One region of the Pseudoalteromonas sp. 120-MNA-CIBAN-0494 genome, then DNA from elsewhere that is predicted to be linked to it. Evidence: predicted binding sites of a transcription regulator. Region 1 holds the regulator's gene; each other region holds the start of a gene.
What was found. Region 1 encodes ArgR, which controls arginine synthesis, uptake and breakdown. Its sites were predicted from a motif close to ANTGAATANNTATTCANT; they were not measured.
Positions count from the first base shown of each region.

Region 2: a site for ArgR is predicted at 2,315-2,332, ahead of gltB (glutamate synthase large subunit). Genes of this name have one in related genera too.
Region 3: a site for ArgR is predicted at 2,780-2,797, ahead of argC (N-acetyl-gamma-glutamyl-phosphate reductase). Genes of this name have one in related genera too.
Region 4: a site for ArgR is predicted at 2,515-2,532, ahead of AAEY55_RS06450 (aspartate aminotransferase family protein). Genes of this name have one in related genera too.

Region 1 covers NZ_JBEOOE010000002.1:249,023-253,223, forward strand. The annotation lists gene ispB (octaprenyl diphosphate synthase) at 1-382, shown strand, start outside; gene mdh (malate dehydrogenase) at 486-1,418, opposite strand; gene argR (transcriptional regulator ArgR) at 1,645-2,112, shown strand; gene AAEY55_RS02870 (Dyp-type peroxidase) at 2,128-3,027, opposite strand; gene AAEY55_RS02875 (ABC transporter ATP-binding protein) at 3,078-4,127, opposite strand; gene AAEY55_RS02880 (iron ABC transporter permease) at 4,128-4,201, opposite strand, start outside.
Region 2 covers NZ_JBEOOE010000017.1:31,478-35,678, forward strand. The annotation lists gene AAEY55_RS11575 (NADP-dependent oxidoreductase) at 1-254, opposite strand, end outside; gene AAEY55_RS11580 (anhydro-N-acetylmuramic acid kinase) at 736-1,941, shown strand; gene gltB (glutamate synthase large subunit) at 2,566-4,201, shown strand, end outside.
Region 3 covers NZ_JBEOOE010000001.1:310,392-314,592, forward strand. The annotation lists gene AAEY55_RS01420 (ornithine carbamoyltransferase) at 1-843, opposite strand, end outside; gene argB (acetylglutamate kinase) at 851-1,618, opposite strand; gene argC (N-acetyl-gamma-glutamyl-phosphate reductase) at 1,619-2,629, opposite strand; gene argE (acetylornithine deacetylase) at 2,853-4,007, shown strand; gene panP (pyridoxal-dependent aspartate 1-decarboxylase PanP) at 4,071-4,201, opposite strand, start outside.
Region 4 covers NZ_JBEOOE010000006.1:78,794-82,994, forward strand. The annotation lists gene AAEY55_RS06435 (YdcH family protein) at 86-328, opposite strand; gene AAEY55_RS06440 (aminodeoxychorismate/anthranilate synthase component II) at 600-1,181, shown strand; gene AAEY55_RS06445 (HDOD domain-containing protein) at 1,227-2,387, shown strand; gene AAEY55_RS06450 (aspartate aminotransferase family protein) at 2,756-3,961, shown strand; gene astA (arginine N-succinyltransferase) at 4,049-4,201, shown strand, end outside.

The DNA of each region.
Region 1 (4,201 bases):
CCTATACGGCATGCATTTAGGTACTGCGTTTCAGCTCGTTGATGACGTACTTGATTACAACGCAGATGCAGATCAATTAGGTAAAAATATTGGTGATGATTTAGCCGAAGGGAAACCAACTCTGCCGCTTATTTATGCAATGCAACATGGTAATGAGCAGCAAACACAGCTGATCCGTGACGCTATAGAGCACAGTAATGGCATGGATCATCTTGAAGAAATTTTAGCGGCACTTAAACAAACCAATGCGCTTGAATTTACGATGCAAAAGGCCGAACTTGAAGCCGACAAAGCCATTGCTTGCTTAGACTTTTTAGCTGAGTCTGAATATAAACAAGCACTTGTGAGCCTTGCCCGTATTGCAGTTGATCGCGATCACTAACTTTACTGCCTTTATGTGTAGCTAACCTGGGTGCAGGTTAGCTAAATTCCGAGCAATAAAAAAGCCTGCAAACGCAGGCTTTTTTGTCACTTGATTTTGGCTATTACGCCATGAAATCAACACCTTCTTTGATGTCTTTTTTCAGTGTTTCAAGCATGTCATTTTTTGCTTTTGTTTCAAATGCGCTTAGTTCGCCGTAAGAAAGAATTTCTTCTACGCCGTTTTTACCTAAACGTACTGGGTGTGCAAAGTACTCCGCATCGCCATTTTCAACAGCAACGTACGCGTAATCTACAACGTCTTCACCTTGTAGGCCTTTAACTAAAGACATACAAAAACGAGCTGCTGCTGCACCCATTGATAAAGTAGCTGAACCGCCACCCGCTTTAGCATTTACAACTTCAGTACCCGCATTTTGGATACGTGGAGTAAGTGCTGCAACTTCTTCATCTGTAAAGCTCACGCCTTCAACTTGAGAAAGTAGAGGTAAAATAGTAGTACCTGAGTGGCCACCAATTACAGGAACTTTAACAGTTGCTACGTCTACGCCTTTAAGTTCAGCAACAAATGCTTCTGAACGAATAACGTCAAGCGTAGTAATACCGAATACGCGTTTAGCGTCGTAAGTACCAGCTTTTTTAAATACTTCAGCAACAATTGGTACAGTGCCGTTTACTGGGTTAGTAATAATACCTACTAACGCTTTAGGACAACTTGCAACTATGCCTTCTGCTAACGTTTTGATGATGCCAGCATTTACATTAAATAAATCTGCACGATCCATACCTGGCTTACGTGGCATGCCAGCAGGAATAAGTACGATATCAGCATCTTTAAGCGCTTCATTTAACGCATCAGCGCCAAAGCCAGCTACTTTAACCGCTGTAGGGATATGAGATAGATCAACCGCAACACCTGGAACTACTGGTGCAACATCATATAGTGATAATTCAGAACCAGCTGGTAAGCCTGTTTTTAATAATAAAGACAACGCTTGACCGATACCGCCTGCAGCACCTAATACAGCAACTTTCATTGGAATTCTCCGTGATTTGAGGTAGGAAATATTTATGGCTCTAAGATAAAGAAATTAGCGACTAAAAACAAATTTATCCTGCCTATTTTCGTAATATTTTAGACCATAGTTGTAAAAACATTTGGCCTGAATACAGTAAACTGGCAAGTTAAATAAACAACTGCTGCATAATTATTCGTTTTTGTGTAGAATTTGCGGCATGGATAATAAAAAGCAAATAAAAACTATGCAACCACAAGACAAACAGGAAGCGTTAGTAAAAGCATTTAAAGCGCTTTTAAAAGAAGAAAACTTTGGTTCTCAAGGCGATATAGTAGATTCGTTAAAAGAGCAAGGTTTTGACAATATAAGCCAAAGTAAAGTGTCGCGCATGCTTAGTAAGTTTGGCGCGGTACGAACGCGCAATGCCAAACAAGAAATGGTGTATTGCTTGCCAGCAGAAATGGGCGTACCCACAGCAAAAAGCCCGTTGCGCCAGCTTGTTATTGATATAATGCATAACGAAATGATGATTATTATCCGTACCAGTCCAGGCGCGGCTCAGCTTATTGCGCGTTTACTTGACTCATTAGGTAAAGCCGATGGCGTGTTAGGTACTATAGCTGGCGACGACACTATTTTTATTGCCCCAGCTAAAATATCTGAAATAGACTTAACCCTAGAGCGGGTACGTATTTTATTTGATACGGTTTAGTATTTAAAACATGCGTTATAACTGTTTTAAAAACCCAACTGACGGTGCAAAAAACGCAGACCCCATATCGGCTTGAGTAAAATCAAGCCAATGATCATAGCACTCCCCCTCACCTAAACGACTTTTTAATACCTGTTCAAATGCGGTTCCACTGGCCGAGCAAGTAATTGACAGCATTCCTTGCTCGTAAACATCGCCATAAGGCATGCCTTGATTAAGTAATATTGGCTGGCCTTGCTCATCTTTTAATTCACTGCGTTGTGCATGGCTGGTTTCAAGCGCTGGGGCTATAAGAGTGTTGTCTAAGCGAGTGCGACCTATTATTTGCTCTTGCTCATCTAGCGATAGATGCTGCCATACACTTAGATCGTGCTTATAACGTTGCACATGAATATAACTGCCTTGATCCTCAAAGCTACCTGGTTTATTTATTAACGCCGTTGCCCGCTTTTGTCGGCCATGCGGCATTTTGCCACCATAAATAAAACCATTGAAATCGCGACCATCTAAAAATCTAAAATTACGAATTTGTTCCACCAGCTCTACGTCTGGTGCAAATAACTTTAAAATTTGCAGTGCAAATAAATGATTGACGTCTTCGCGGTCTGAACGTATTTGCACAAACAAATCACACGGCTGCACGCTCATTGCGTGTTCATTATGATTTATATTAGGAAAGCTTTGTAGTTCACTGGGGATATACTCTGGCAAAATATGCGGCCAATACTGTGCACCAATAGCCACCATACAAGAAAGCATAGATTCAGAAAACTGATCGCTAAACTCTTCCTCAATAGCGCTTACTTGCTTGAGCTTTGTACGTAATGACTCATCTTGGCCATCAAACACATTAAAAAATAAATGCAAACCGTGTAAGTTTGCTTCAGCACAAATCCCTGATTGCGCTTGTGCCATTGTTATTCCTTAGCTTATAAATAGATAAACACAGCGAATAACAAATTAATTTATGATTCGAAAAAATTCACCGTGTGGGGTTTTATTTTTATTATAACCTGCTCATTTTGAACAAATGACTGGCCATATTGCGCTGCAACTTCTATTTCTTGTTGTGCAATAACTACAGTGTAAACATAAGCCGAACCAATAAAACGACTGCTTAATATGGTGGCGCGTTCACTATGGCTATCTTTTTTATTGTCGCTCATTAGCTCTATTTGATGAGGACGCACATATATTTTTCCTATATTAGCCTGGTGCTGGTGCGCAATAACCGACTCAACTAGGCCAAAAGCGGTTTTATATTCAGTTGCTGTTAACACTTCTGCGCTTAAGTATATGCCCTGACCCAGAAACTCTGCAACCTCCTTTGAGCTTGGTTTAGCAAAAAGCTGTTCTGGGGTGCCCTGCTGAGCTATTTTACCCTGGTGCATAATAGCCAGCGTGTCTGCAAATGCAAAAGCCTCTTCCTTTGAGTGGGTAACAAATACTGCCGACACTTGTTGAGTTTTAATTATGCGGCGAATATCGGCAATTAATTCAAAGCGTACTTGAGTGTCTATATTCGAAAACGGCTCATCAAGTAATAGTAAACTTGGTTTGTAAGCAAGTGCACGCGCAATCGCCACGCGCTGTTGTTGCCCACCCGATAACTGATGCGGATACCTGTCGGCGCAGCCAACTAAATGCACCAGCTTAAGCATTTCATCAACGCGCTGTTGCTTTTGCTCTTTACTCATTTTACTTAAGCCAAAAGCAATATTATGTGCCACGGTTAAATGCGGGAATAACGCATAATCTTGAAACATCATGCCAATATTACGATGCTCTGGCGAGATAAATGTATTGGCGTTACTCACCAGCTTACCATCGATAAACACGCTTCCTTGTTGCGTTTCTATTAGCCCTGCAATTGCTTTTAAGGTGGTGGTTTTACCACAACCACTGGCACCTAACAAACACACTATTTCGTTTTTACCTATGGTTAAATTTAGCTCGTGAATAACCTTAGTACCGTTATATTGATAGCTCACGCCTTGTAAAATCAAACTACTCATTTAACTACGTTGCTCCATAGAACGGTTAATAAAATACAGAGGGATAAATCCAACCAGCACAATAAATAATGCCG
Region 2 (4,201 bases), on a different contig from region 1:
TCGTTTTTAGACTCTTGAACTTGGCATACAGTTGCCCCAACCATCACGTCGCCAACATTTACTGGGTCGGCATACGATTTAGCGTCGCTCATGCGGCCACGCATGTAAGGGTCAAGGGATAAGTAAATGGTACGCAGTAATACTTCACCATTTTTTAATGGCGGCAGCTCTAGTGTTTTTAATGCAAAGTTTTCATCGGTAGGAGCACCGTGTGGGCGTGATGCTAACGTGAGTTGTCGACTGGTTACTGACATATAAAATCTCCAATAGATGAGTGAACTACTTTGATCTGAATGTTTTAGTTTGTGTTTAAAGCAAAGTTGAAACTAAACAATAATGCGCAGATAAGTAGTAAGAAACCTGAGCTCCGGATAATAAACTTATCTCAAGCAGCTATTTTCAGCGCTAACTGCGTTGAATTTACTTGCAATAGGCCAGCTATTGACGCGTAAATTCGCCTTGTTTTCACTGAAAACCTCTGGCTAGAGAAAATAAAATCAAATATAACGATGATTCAATACGTTAGTAAATCTCTTAACCAGAGCTCAGGTTAAGTATGTATATCTTAATACAGGAGTTTTGGGCACACGGTTAAAAAATCAACCCCAAGGTGTGAGTATTTACTCTAAGGTGAGTTTATAAGTGGATTAACTGATTTCTATAGCGCTATAACTTTTATTTAAACTACTCTAAAATGAATGCTATTAACTTAACAACAATAGATGCGAAATTATTATGCACCCACACATTAGTAAGCTTTATAACAGTGCGTTAAAGCCAAGCCGATTAATTATAGGCCTAATGAGTGGTACCTCGTTAGATGGACTTGATGTTGCCTTATGTAAAATAACTGCCGCGGGTGTGCATACCCAAATTGAGGTTTTAAAGTTTACTACGGTTGATTATAGCGATGATTATAAAACAAAAATAAAGCAGGTATTTGCCAAGCGTGAATGCAACTTAGAATACCTTACGTTACTGCACCCTTGGGTTGGTAAATTACATGGCGACATGGTTAATCAGTGTTTAAACAGCTGGCAGGTAAACCCAGCCAATATAGATGTAATAGCCAGCCACGGACAAACTATTTACCACTGTCCTAAAAGCCAGCATCAGTATAACGATTTTAACAATGGCACTTTACAAATTGGCGACAGCGACCAAATAGCCGTTACTACAGGTATTACTACCATTGGCGATTTTAGGCAAAAGCATATAGCAGCAGGCGGCGAGGGCGCACCACTTGCCGTGTATGGTGATTATTTGTTTTTTTCAAGCTCTGACGAAAACCGTATTTTGCTCAATATGGGCGGTATAGCTAACCTCACTTTTTTACCCCAAAATGGCGATAGCAACGCAGTATTTAGCTCTGACATTGGCCCATGTAATACCATTATGGATGCCTATGTGCAGCGTTATTTTAATAACATGCATTACGATGAAAACGCTGCGATAGCGAAAGCGGGCGTTATTAATACTGCGTTACTAACAGCGCTTTGCGACAATCATTTTTTAACCCTAAAAATGCCAAAAACTACTGGCCCTGAAGTGTTTAATCTGGCTTATTTAGAGGCTGCGCAACAGGCTTCAAATACCCAAAAGTTAAGTCATCAAGACGTAATGGCCACCTTAAACCGCTTTACCGCAGAGGTTATTGCCAATGCGCTAAATACGTGTGTAAAAATGGCGCCCAATAGTGTGGTGTATGCCAGTGGCGGCGGCATTCACAATTTACTCTTAATGCAACATTTAGTAACGCTTTGTCCGGCCATAAAAGGTTTTAAAAATACTCACGCATTAGGGGTTGATCCCGACGCGAAAGAAGCGGTACTTTTTGCTATTTTAGCTAACGAATGCTTAGCCGGTGAGCAGCTACACCTTGATAATAAAGCCCAAGGAATTGCAGGCGTTACTATGGGTAAAGTGAGTTTTGCAGATTGAAACCACATATTCTAAGCTTAAGTTTTTAGGTGAGACCTAGCCAAACTCACTGTTTGGCCTTTGCATAACTGCGACTTACTGTTTTAGGGTAAGCTTATTTTTTTGCGCTGCCATTAGCGTGAATATTGTTTTGTAGTAATTAATTGCAGCTGCGCTTTAATTATTATAAAAATGTTATTGCTTATTTACTTTTTAAAGATGCACCAATCCTCCCTTAGTTTCGCCCCTCAGGCCTTAGTGGTGCACTTTTATAACTAAAAAGACCAAACCCATCCAAATCAACTATGCGCTTTTTTAAAACATAAGGCATAGTTATTAAATGCAGTGTAAATGGGCTGTTAATAACTATTTTAGACTATATATATTCATATAATCTGAATGTATATTCATTTCTTAGTTGACTCAGCGTTATTTTACGGCTAGTTTTTATCCCCCTTTGATTAAAGTTTTCACTAATAAATACTGCACTATACAAATTCAAAAAGATTTTACAGTGGCTGTTTTAGGCATTTTAACGATTTTTTGAATGAGATAAGCGCATACCTCGAGTATATAAAAATATATGACTTAATTAGTAAGCACAATTTAGCTGATAGCAATAGGCTGATGAAATAGGAATAAGTAATGAATGATATGAGCAAAAAATCCCAAGGTCTTTATCGCGCTGAATTTGAACATGACAGTTGCGGCATTGGCTTTGTCGCTAACCTTAAGGGTAAAAAGTCACACGATATTATCGAAAATGCACTCACCATGCTCAGCTGCATGGAACATCGTGGTGGAACAGGGTTTGACGTTAAAAGTGGTGATGGTGCTGGTATTCTTATTCAAATTCCTCATGAGTTTTTCCGTCAAGAAACCGCAAAGCTAGGGTGGACGCTGCCAAGCGCCTTAAACTATGGTGTGGGGATGATTTTTTTCCCGCGCGATAAAGCACTTAGCGACGCGTGTAAAAAAATACTAAATCAAAATATTGCCGAACTGGGTTTAACCTTAATAGGGTATCGGGATGTTCCGGGCGATAACTCTATGTTAGGCGCGGCTTCATTTGAAAGCGAGCCAAATATTGAGCAAGTGTTTATTGCTAAGCCGCAAGCGCTAAGCGCACAAGAATTTGAACGTAAGCTGTTTGTGCTGCGTAAATACACCTCGCATAAAATTAATGGTTTAGATTTCACCGAACGTGACGAATTTTATGTAACCTCAATGTCATCTACCAAAATTGTTTATAAAGGCCAGTTTACTACCGAGCAAGTGCGCCAGTATTACCTTGATCTGCAAGACGAGCGTACTATTTCGGGAATGGCGATGTTTCATTCTCGTTTTTCAACCAACACTTTTCCTGCTTGGCGCCGCGCGCAGCCGTTTCGTTATATAGCCCACAATGGTGAAATTAATACGGTACGCGGTAATATTAACTGGATGAATGCTCGTGAGGCATTGTTTAGCTCGGTTAATTTTAGCGATGCTGAATTGAATATGTTAAATCCGGTGTGTAATAACGATAACTCAGATTCGGCTAATCTTGATATGGCTATTGAGCTATTAGTGCTCAGCGGGCGGTCTTTGGCGCAAGTAATGATGATGATGGTGCCAGAAGCATGGCAAACACAAACCAATATGGATGCCACCAAGCGCGCATTTTATGAATACTATGCGTGTATTATGGAGCCTTGGGATGGCCCAGCATCGTTATCGTTTACCGATGGCAACGTTATTGGTGCAACACTTGACCGTAATGGTTTGCGCCCTTCGCGTTACTTGTTAACCGAAGATGGCACGCTAGTGATGGGCTCTGAAACCGGTGCATTGTGCGTTGATCAATCAACGGTTGTTGAAAAAGGGCGTTTGCAACCGGGTAAAATATTTATTGCTGACTTAGAGCAAGGTCGCATTATTAGTGATGACGAAGTAAAACAACACGTTAGCTCGGCTCAGCCGTATGCTCGTTGGTTAGCTGAAAACAAAATTGAATTAGACAATTTACCCGTTCCTAGCGCGTCTTTTGCCCAGCCGCCATTGGCAGAGCTGCGAAAAATACAAAAAGCATTTGGTTACACCAGCGAAGATCTTAACCTAGTACTGGCGGGTATGGTTGGTACGGCTAAAGAGCCACTAGGCGCTATGGGTACCGACACGCCGCTTGCAGTGCTGTCGCATCGCCCGCAACAATTATCACATTATTTTAAGCAGTTATTTGCGCAAGTAACCAACCCACCCATCGACCCTATTCGTGAAGAGTTGGTTATGTCGTTGCGCG
Region 3 (4,201 bases), on a different contig from region 1:
TTTTGACGCTGGACCGTCCATTACCTCAGAGGTAATTTCGAACTCACGGTGTGCCGGTTGGCAATGTAACACTGTTGTTGCACCGGTTTGCTCTAATAATGCTTTATTTAATTGATAAGGCATGTATTTTTCTTTTACTAACTCAAGTGGTGTGGTGTCGCCCATTGATACCCAAGTGTCGGCGTATACTGCGTTTGCACCAACAGCAGCTTCTACTCTGTCGCTCACCATTACTGATGCACCATTCATTGCTGCTATTTGTTCCGCTTTTTTCAGAACTTGTGAATCTGGAGAACATCCTTTAGGCGTAACGGCAACAAAGTCTGTACCTAATGTTGCAGCAAGCAACATTAATGAATGCGTTACGTTGTTGCCCTCACCTAAATAAGCTAACTTTAATTGACTCACATCGCCATGCACTTCTTGTAGTGTTAAAAAATCAGCAAGTGCTTGGCAAGGATGATATAAATCACACAAGCTATTAACTACTGGCACCGATGAATACTGCGCTAATGTGGTTAATGTACTGTGCTGATTTACGCGCGCTACAATACCATCTGCCCAGGTAGAAATATTAAGAGCAAAATCTTTTACTGACTCACGTGCACCCATCGCGCCATTTTGTTGATCTAAATACACGGCATGGCCGCCTAAGCGATTTATACCAATATCAAACGATAAACGTGTACGTAAGCTTTGTTTTTCAAATAAAGTAACCACTGACTTACCAGCCAATACTTGGCTGTATTTTTTAGGGTTTGCTTTAATATCTTGCGCTAGCTTTAATAAGTTAAGTGCGCCTTGTTGGTCTAATTCTAAACCCGTTAAAAAATTCTCAAACATAATAAACCTATGGTGTAATTTTAGTTCCGACATGCTTGCCTTGCAGCAAAGCTGTTAAGTTTTCTGGCTTTTGCCAGCTGGAAATATACACACCGCGTCGTAAGTGTTGGGCAGCGTGAAGACTGGTCTTAACTTTGACCTCCATCCCGCCCACAATTACTCCTTCATTTATTAAAGTATCAATGTGTTTTGTATCTAGTTGATGTAAAGGCTGCTTATTTGCATCAAGCACTGCTTCAACATCGGTCATAAATATTAGTTCTGCGTTTAAGTTGTTGGCAATTGCAGCGGCGGCTTCGTCAGCATTAACGTTGTACCAAAGCCCTTGCAAGTCAAAACCAATTGAGCTGACAATTGGCATACGGCCAATTTTTAGTAAATCGTTAATAATCGAATCATCGTTACTGGTACATTTACCCACTAAACATAATGCTTTTAGTTTTTGCGTGGCAGTAACACCAGCTTCATACAAACTTAAACCAACTGGTTTATGGCCAGCATTAATTGCCGCACTCATTAATTGTTTATTAGCACAACCTGCAAGCGCTCCCACTATGTACGGCATTTGCTCTTTAGGGCTAATACGTAAACCTTGATGCTTTGCACTGGCAAAACCGGCGTCTTTAAGCCAAGTGTCTACAAGCGCGCCTCCGCCATGCACAATGACAAACTGCGCGTTGTGCTGCTCATTAAGTACTGAAAATAATGCTTTAGCCGCGTTTTCTGTATTAAGTACAGCGCCGCCAAGTTTAATTACCCAGGTTTTTTTACTCATTTAAAACGATCCTTTTAAGCCTGTGGTATGCGCCAATCCCATTGATAAATTAATACACTGCAATGCTTGTCCTGCAGCGCCTTTTAATAAATTATCAATGGCAGCTATAACAATTAACTGTGTGCCTTGTTGCTGCCAGCCAATATCTACATATGGCTGTTTAGCTACGCCTTTAATTGAGGGGATTTTATCGCCCAGTAAACGAATTAACGGCTCATCGGCAAGTACTTGGTACGCTTGTGTTACTTGCTCAATGGTGACATTAGGCTTTAATTGCACATAAATAGTTTCTAAAATACCACGCGGGAAATTACCTAAATGGGGGGTAAATAAAACATTGTGACCAAGGTGTTGCTCTATTTCAGGGCCATGACGATGATTAAATAAACCATAAGGGGCAAGCGACACTTCGCAAAAATGGGTACCAATACTAGCTTTACGCCCTGCGCCGGTTACACCCGATACCGCATTAATTATAATTGTTTGCTCTGTTAATAAATCGGCCTGCTGCAAAGGCTTAAGTGCATTAAGCGCAGCCGTAGGATAACAACCCGCTACGGCTACTAATTGCGCCGCGGCAATAGCATCGCTATTCCACTCAGCTAAACCATAAGCAGCTTGATTTAATAACTCTGGATGTTGGTGCTCAAAGCCATAATAAGTAACGTAGTCGTCATTGCTCGCAAGGCGATACCCACCAGATAAATCAAATACCTTTTTACCCATGGCTAAAAAACGCGGCGCTAAATCTACGCTTACTTTATGATCGGTACATAAACACACGTAATCGGCACTGTTTTCAATATCGCTAAAAGCAGATTCACTAAGAGGCAGTAAAGGCTGATCGAGTAGCCCTAAGTGTTCGGGGTATAAATCACTCAGCAATTTATTTTTATCTAAGCTACCTTGCGATACATAACAGCCAGTTAAAATTAGTTTAGGGTGCTTAGCAACTAAACTTGCTAGTTCTGCGCCGCTATAACCGCTTGCGCCAATAATCACTACATTCATTGTTTACTCGTTATTTAAAATTAGTTACTACTTATCCATGTTGTTCGCTTAAACTAGCTCTGGGCTAATTAAGACTTTAATTAATTAATGAATGTTGATTATCGTCGTATTATTTTCATGGCGCTACTTTTAAAATATTTATGCTTAAAAAGTGAATTGATATTCATCATAAATACTTTTATATTGTTATGCAATTAAATTGATTACTTATTTTGGATTTTTTATGTCTTTGCCTTCATTTATTTCTATGTACCAACAATTAATTGCAGCGCCTTCTATTAGTGCCATTGAAGATAGCCTGTGTATGAGTAATAAAAATGTTATTGAATTACTGGCACAATGGTGTGAAAGCTTAGGCTTTAGCTGTGAAATAATTGAATTAGAAGGCGGCAAAGGTCGCTATAATTTATTAGCTAAACGCGGTAAAGGCGATGGTGGATTAATGCTCGCTGGCCATACCGATACAGTGCCATTTGACGATAGCCGCTGGAATCATAATCCATTTAAATTGACCGAGCACAACAATAAACTATATGGCTTAGGCAGTATTGATATGAAAGGCTTTTTTGCTTTTGTACTGCAAGCTATTAGTGAACTTGATGAAAAGCAGCAAACTCAGCCCATTTTGATCTTAGCCACCGCCGATGAAGAAACAACAATGGCCGGTGCTCAACAAATTTGTAAACATCCAAATTTAAAACCGGATCGCTGTATAATTGGCGAACCCACTGATATGACTCCAGTATTTACACATAAAGGGCATATGAGTACCGCAATTAGAGTAGTCGGACGCTCAGGCCATAGCTCAGATCCCGAACGTGGTGTTAACGCCATCGAAGTAATGCACAAAGTGATTACAAAACTACTGATCTTAAAAGAACAGTTAAAGCATAAATATTCAATAGAACACTTTGAAATACCCTATCCAACCTTAAATTTTGGTAATATTCATGGCGGCGACAACGCGAACAGAATTTGTGGTTGCTGCGAAATGCATATAGATATGCGCCCATTACCGGGCTTAAGCGTGCAAGAGCTGCAAATGTTAGTACTTGATGCAACTCACGAAATAAACCAGCAATACCCTAATGCCGTAAGCGTAATTGATTTACACGAACCAATTCCTGCATTTACTGGTAGCACCGATAGCGCTTTGGTTAAACTAGCCGAAAAAATAGCGGGGCAAAAAGCGGTGGCAGTAAACTACTGTACAGAAGCGCCATTTATTCAACAGCTTGGTTGTGAAACCATAGTAATGGGCCCCGGCTCTATAAACCAAGCGCACCAACCTGATGAATTTTTAGCAATGGAAAAAATTAAGCCTTCACAGCAAATTATCACTAATATAATTAAAGCGAGTTGTTTTAGCTTTTCTTAATTGCGATTATAAAAATAAAAAAGACGCTAAATAGCGTCTTTTTTATTTAAGCTAATATTTTAATTACATATACTTGCTTAAATACTTTTTAAATACCGGATCTGTTTTAGCCAACTCTTTTTGTTCTGCTAAAATTTCTTTTAAAATAACGCCTGATGTAAGTGGGTTAGCAAGTACTACCCTAAATACCACGG
Region 4 (4,201 bases), on a different contig from region 1:
GGTGGTGGCAGTGTATATTAAGAAGCAAGGGTAATAAGAGCCCATAAGTCAGAGGGCTCTTAAATACAATGGGTATAAATTGCGCTTAGCTGGCTTTTAACAGTTGTTGATGTAGCCAATCTTTTAACACCACACGGTCATGTTTTAATTGCAGCATTTCCTCGTCATCGATAGGCGCGTCTTGCAGCTCTAAGGTACGAATTTCTTTATCAAGCGCGTTGTATTTTTTGGCTTTATCTGCAAACTCTGGATCATTGCTATTGAGTTTTTTAATGGTATTTAGGTGCTCAGGAAAGTCTTGAGTTAATGAATGATCTTCGCCTAACATAGGTACTCCTTAACGGTGCGTGTAATAAATGTGTTTTAAAAATAACACGCTTAGGGTTTAGTTAAATTCAGATTGTATGGGTATTTATGTACGCCATAATATTAGAGCTGGGGGTTGCTTGAGTATAAATCAACACATAGCCGTTATTAATTATTATTACGGAAATACTTATATATCACTATACAAAGCACTGACACTCAAAGATGCTTAAGTTAGAATACAAAATGCAACAACTCCTCGCAAACAATAACTATTTTGAGTGCTTTATTACATGCTTTTAATGATCGACAATTACGACTCGTTTACCTATAACTTGGTACAGTACTTTCAGCGTTTAGATCAAGAGGTACTGGTTAAGCGCAACGACCAAATAACGCTTAGCCAAATTAAGCAGTTAAATCCTCAACATATTGTTATATCACCCGGTCCTAAAAGCCCAAGCGAAGCGGGTATTTCATTAAGTATTGTTGAGCAATTAAAAGGGCAGTATCCTATTTTAGGAATTTGCTTAGGGCATCAAACTATTGCCCAAGCCTTAGGAGCAAAGGTGGTGCGTGCTAAAAAAGTAATGCACGGTAAAACATCGCCAATTTACCATAGCGATCAAGGAGTATTTAAAGGTTTAGCTAAGCCCTTAACGGTCTGTCGGTATCATTCTTTAATTGTTGAGGCACAGTCGCTGCCTAAAGAGTTGCAAGTAACAGCCTGGACACAAACCCAGCAAGGTGAGTTTGACGAAATTATGGGATTATTACATACAGACTTAGCACTTGAAGGTGTACAATTTCATCCGGAAGCTATTTTAACTGAGCAAGGTTTAGCGTTACTTGATAACTTTTTAACTCGCTTCTAAGCTTATAGTATTAAGTAAATATCATTACATTAAAGACAGAGAGCCATGACCGAAATAGTGCAGCAACCGCGTATTGTTAAAATGCTTAATCAACGAGCACATGATTTGCTGCTTGGTCATAACTTTGCTCATCAACAAATTGGCTTTATTCATACGCTAGAAATGGACTATGGCGAACCACTAAAGCAACGCACATTACTTGAAGTAGAGGTTGCCGCTCAGCAAAAGCGCAAGCTAAAAAGCACCGCGCATCATAAATATCGTGCAGCAGCGAGCGAGCAACTGCATAAAGCAATAGAAAAAATGATGTCTGAGCAGCTTAGCGATATAGACAGTGTTATTCAAAACACCATAGGTGTAGAGGACAGCGTATGTGCCATGTTAGATATTTTAGCCACAAAAAGCGCATCGGTTGGGCGCTTAGAGCCCTTAGTTAACGACCTAAGCTGGCTTGGCAGAGAGTTAGTTACTTTAGTTAACTTGCCTTATTATCGTAATCAGCGCAGCAAAAATACCGCAGTGAAAGTAGATAGCCCCGCTTTAGCGCTGCGTTATATTGGCCTAGATAACTTACAGCTAGTAGTACCAACTTTTGCAGTGCGCCATTGGATGCCTTATAGCACAGAGCCTTTTTCGTTACTAAAAAGGCGCTTAAAAGAAAGCGCCATGGCGAATGCTATTGCTGCACAAAAAATTGCTGAAGTTAACGAGGTTAACCCAAGCCATGCTTTTACTTTAGGGATGTTATTAAACGTGGGGCAAATAGCCTTAGTGCGTTTATATTTAAAAGTGTTTGAGCAAATTTGGCAGCGAAAAGTACAATTTGCTCGCACTACAGCGAATAAAGGCTTGCATACTGCATTGCTAGAGCTAAAACCAGACCCTTTATTTTTAACCACCTTACTGAGCGAACAGTCGTTGGCTATTAGCGCTAAAATAATTGAAAAAATGGCCTTTAAGTATTTGCCGTTTAATAGCGTAATGCAGCAACTCGTTAATGGTGTAGAAAAAGGCGATACAGCGCTGCCTTTAACGCAGGTAATGCTAAAAGCACGATGTTACTCTCAGTACTTAACGCTAAAGCAGCATCAGCTAGTTGAACCGGATGAAACGCTTAGTTGGTTTTCGTACTTTAAGTTCACCAAAAAAGAGCTAAAAGCACTCCAAGCAAGCAATTTTAATAATCTTGCTATTCAAATTGATTAAATTTGTTAATTTTTTTGCGACTATCCATTCACTTTTTATTATCTCTTTTCAATACATTTCCCCGTTTAAAGTGAGGCGCGCTCGTTGTTCAGGCGCTTTATTGGCTAAAAACGAGTTGCATAAAGCAAGCAAATAGTTATTCACTATCTATGAAATTATATCTCAAGCCCTTTATTATCAAGGGTTACATGAAAGTTTTTGAAGAGACATAATCAATGTTTTCTGAAATAATAAGCGTCTGAAAATTGAACCACACAGCCCTTTTTATGCAAATATCGCTATACTGAGTTTGCTAAAAAACACATATGCTACAGGTTACCACACAGCTATTTACGGCTTTGTGATGTACACAATTAAGAGGAAATAAAATGACAGTCAATCGCGAATTATTTGATCACGTAATGGTTCCTAACTACGCACCTTCAAGCGTAATTCCAGTTCGAGGCGAAGGCTCTCGCGTATGGGATCAACAAGGTCGAGAGTTTATCGACTTTGCTGGTGGTATTGCCGTTAACTGTCTTGGCCATTGCCACCCTGCATTAGTAGGCGCATTAAAAGAGCAAGGCGAAAAGCTTTGGCATCTATCAAATGTAATGACCAACGAGCCAGCACTACGCTTAGCTAAAAAAATGGTTGATGCAACCTTTGCCGAAAAAGTTTACTTTGCCAACTCAGGCGCAGAAGCAAACGAAGCAGCACTTAAATTAGCGCGTCGTTTTGCCCTTGATCAATTTGGCGCAGAAAAATCACAAATCATCGCATTCAACAAAGGTTTCCACGGCCGTACATTCTTTACCGTAACTGTTGGTGGCCAAGCGGCATACTCAGATGGTTTTGGTCCTAAGCCAGGCGACATTGTACATTGTGATTACAACGACCTGGCAGCATTTGAAGCCCTTATTAGCGACAAAACATGTGCCGTAATGATGGAGCCACTACAAGGTGAAGGCGGTATTGTTTCGCCAACTGACGAATTTGCACAAGGCGTTCGTGATTTATGTACTAAACATAATGCACTGCTTATTTTTGATGAAGTGCAAACAGGTGTTGGCCGTACAGGTAACTTATACGCATACCAAGGTTTAAACGTTGTTCCTGACATTTTAACTACGGCTAAAGCATTGGGCGGCGGTTTTCCTATTGGTGCTATGATCACCACAACTGAAATTGCACAACACCTTAAAGTAGGTACGCATGGTTCTACTTATGGTGGTAACCCATTAGCGTGCGCCGTTGCCGAAGCAGCATTCGATACTGTAAATACCCCAGAAGTACTTGCTGGTGTAACAGCAAAAGCAGCATTATTTAACCAACTACTTACTGAAATTAATAATAAATACCACGTGTTTAGCGAAATTCGCGGCCAAGGTTTATTAATTGGTGCAGTAGTAAGCGAGCAATACAAAGGTCGTGCAAAAGAGTTTTTAGTGGCAGGTACTGAGCACGGTCTTATGTCATTAGTTGCCGGTGCTGACGTGGTTCGTTTTACACCATCATTAGTTATCCCAGAAGCCGACATTCGTGAAGGTATGGCACGCTTTGAAAAAGCAGTAGCCAGTGTTGTAAGCGCTTAACATAGCCAAACAATATCTATTAAGGGCAGACCTAGTTTGCCCTCTAATTTTAATTTACCGTTATAATATAAGGGAGTAAGCGGGTTTATGATGATCCTTCGCCCAATCCAACAAAGTGACTACCCTGCATTAGTGAAAATAGCCCACGAATCGGGTCATGGCTTTACTTCTTTACCTAATAATGAAAAGTTATTGCAAAAGAAAATAGATCATTCGGTTAGCTCATTTGCAAAAGCTGCT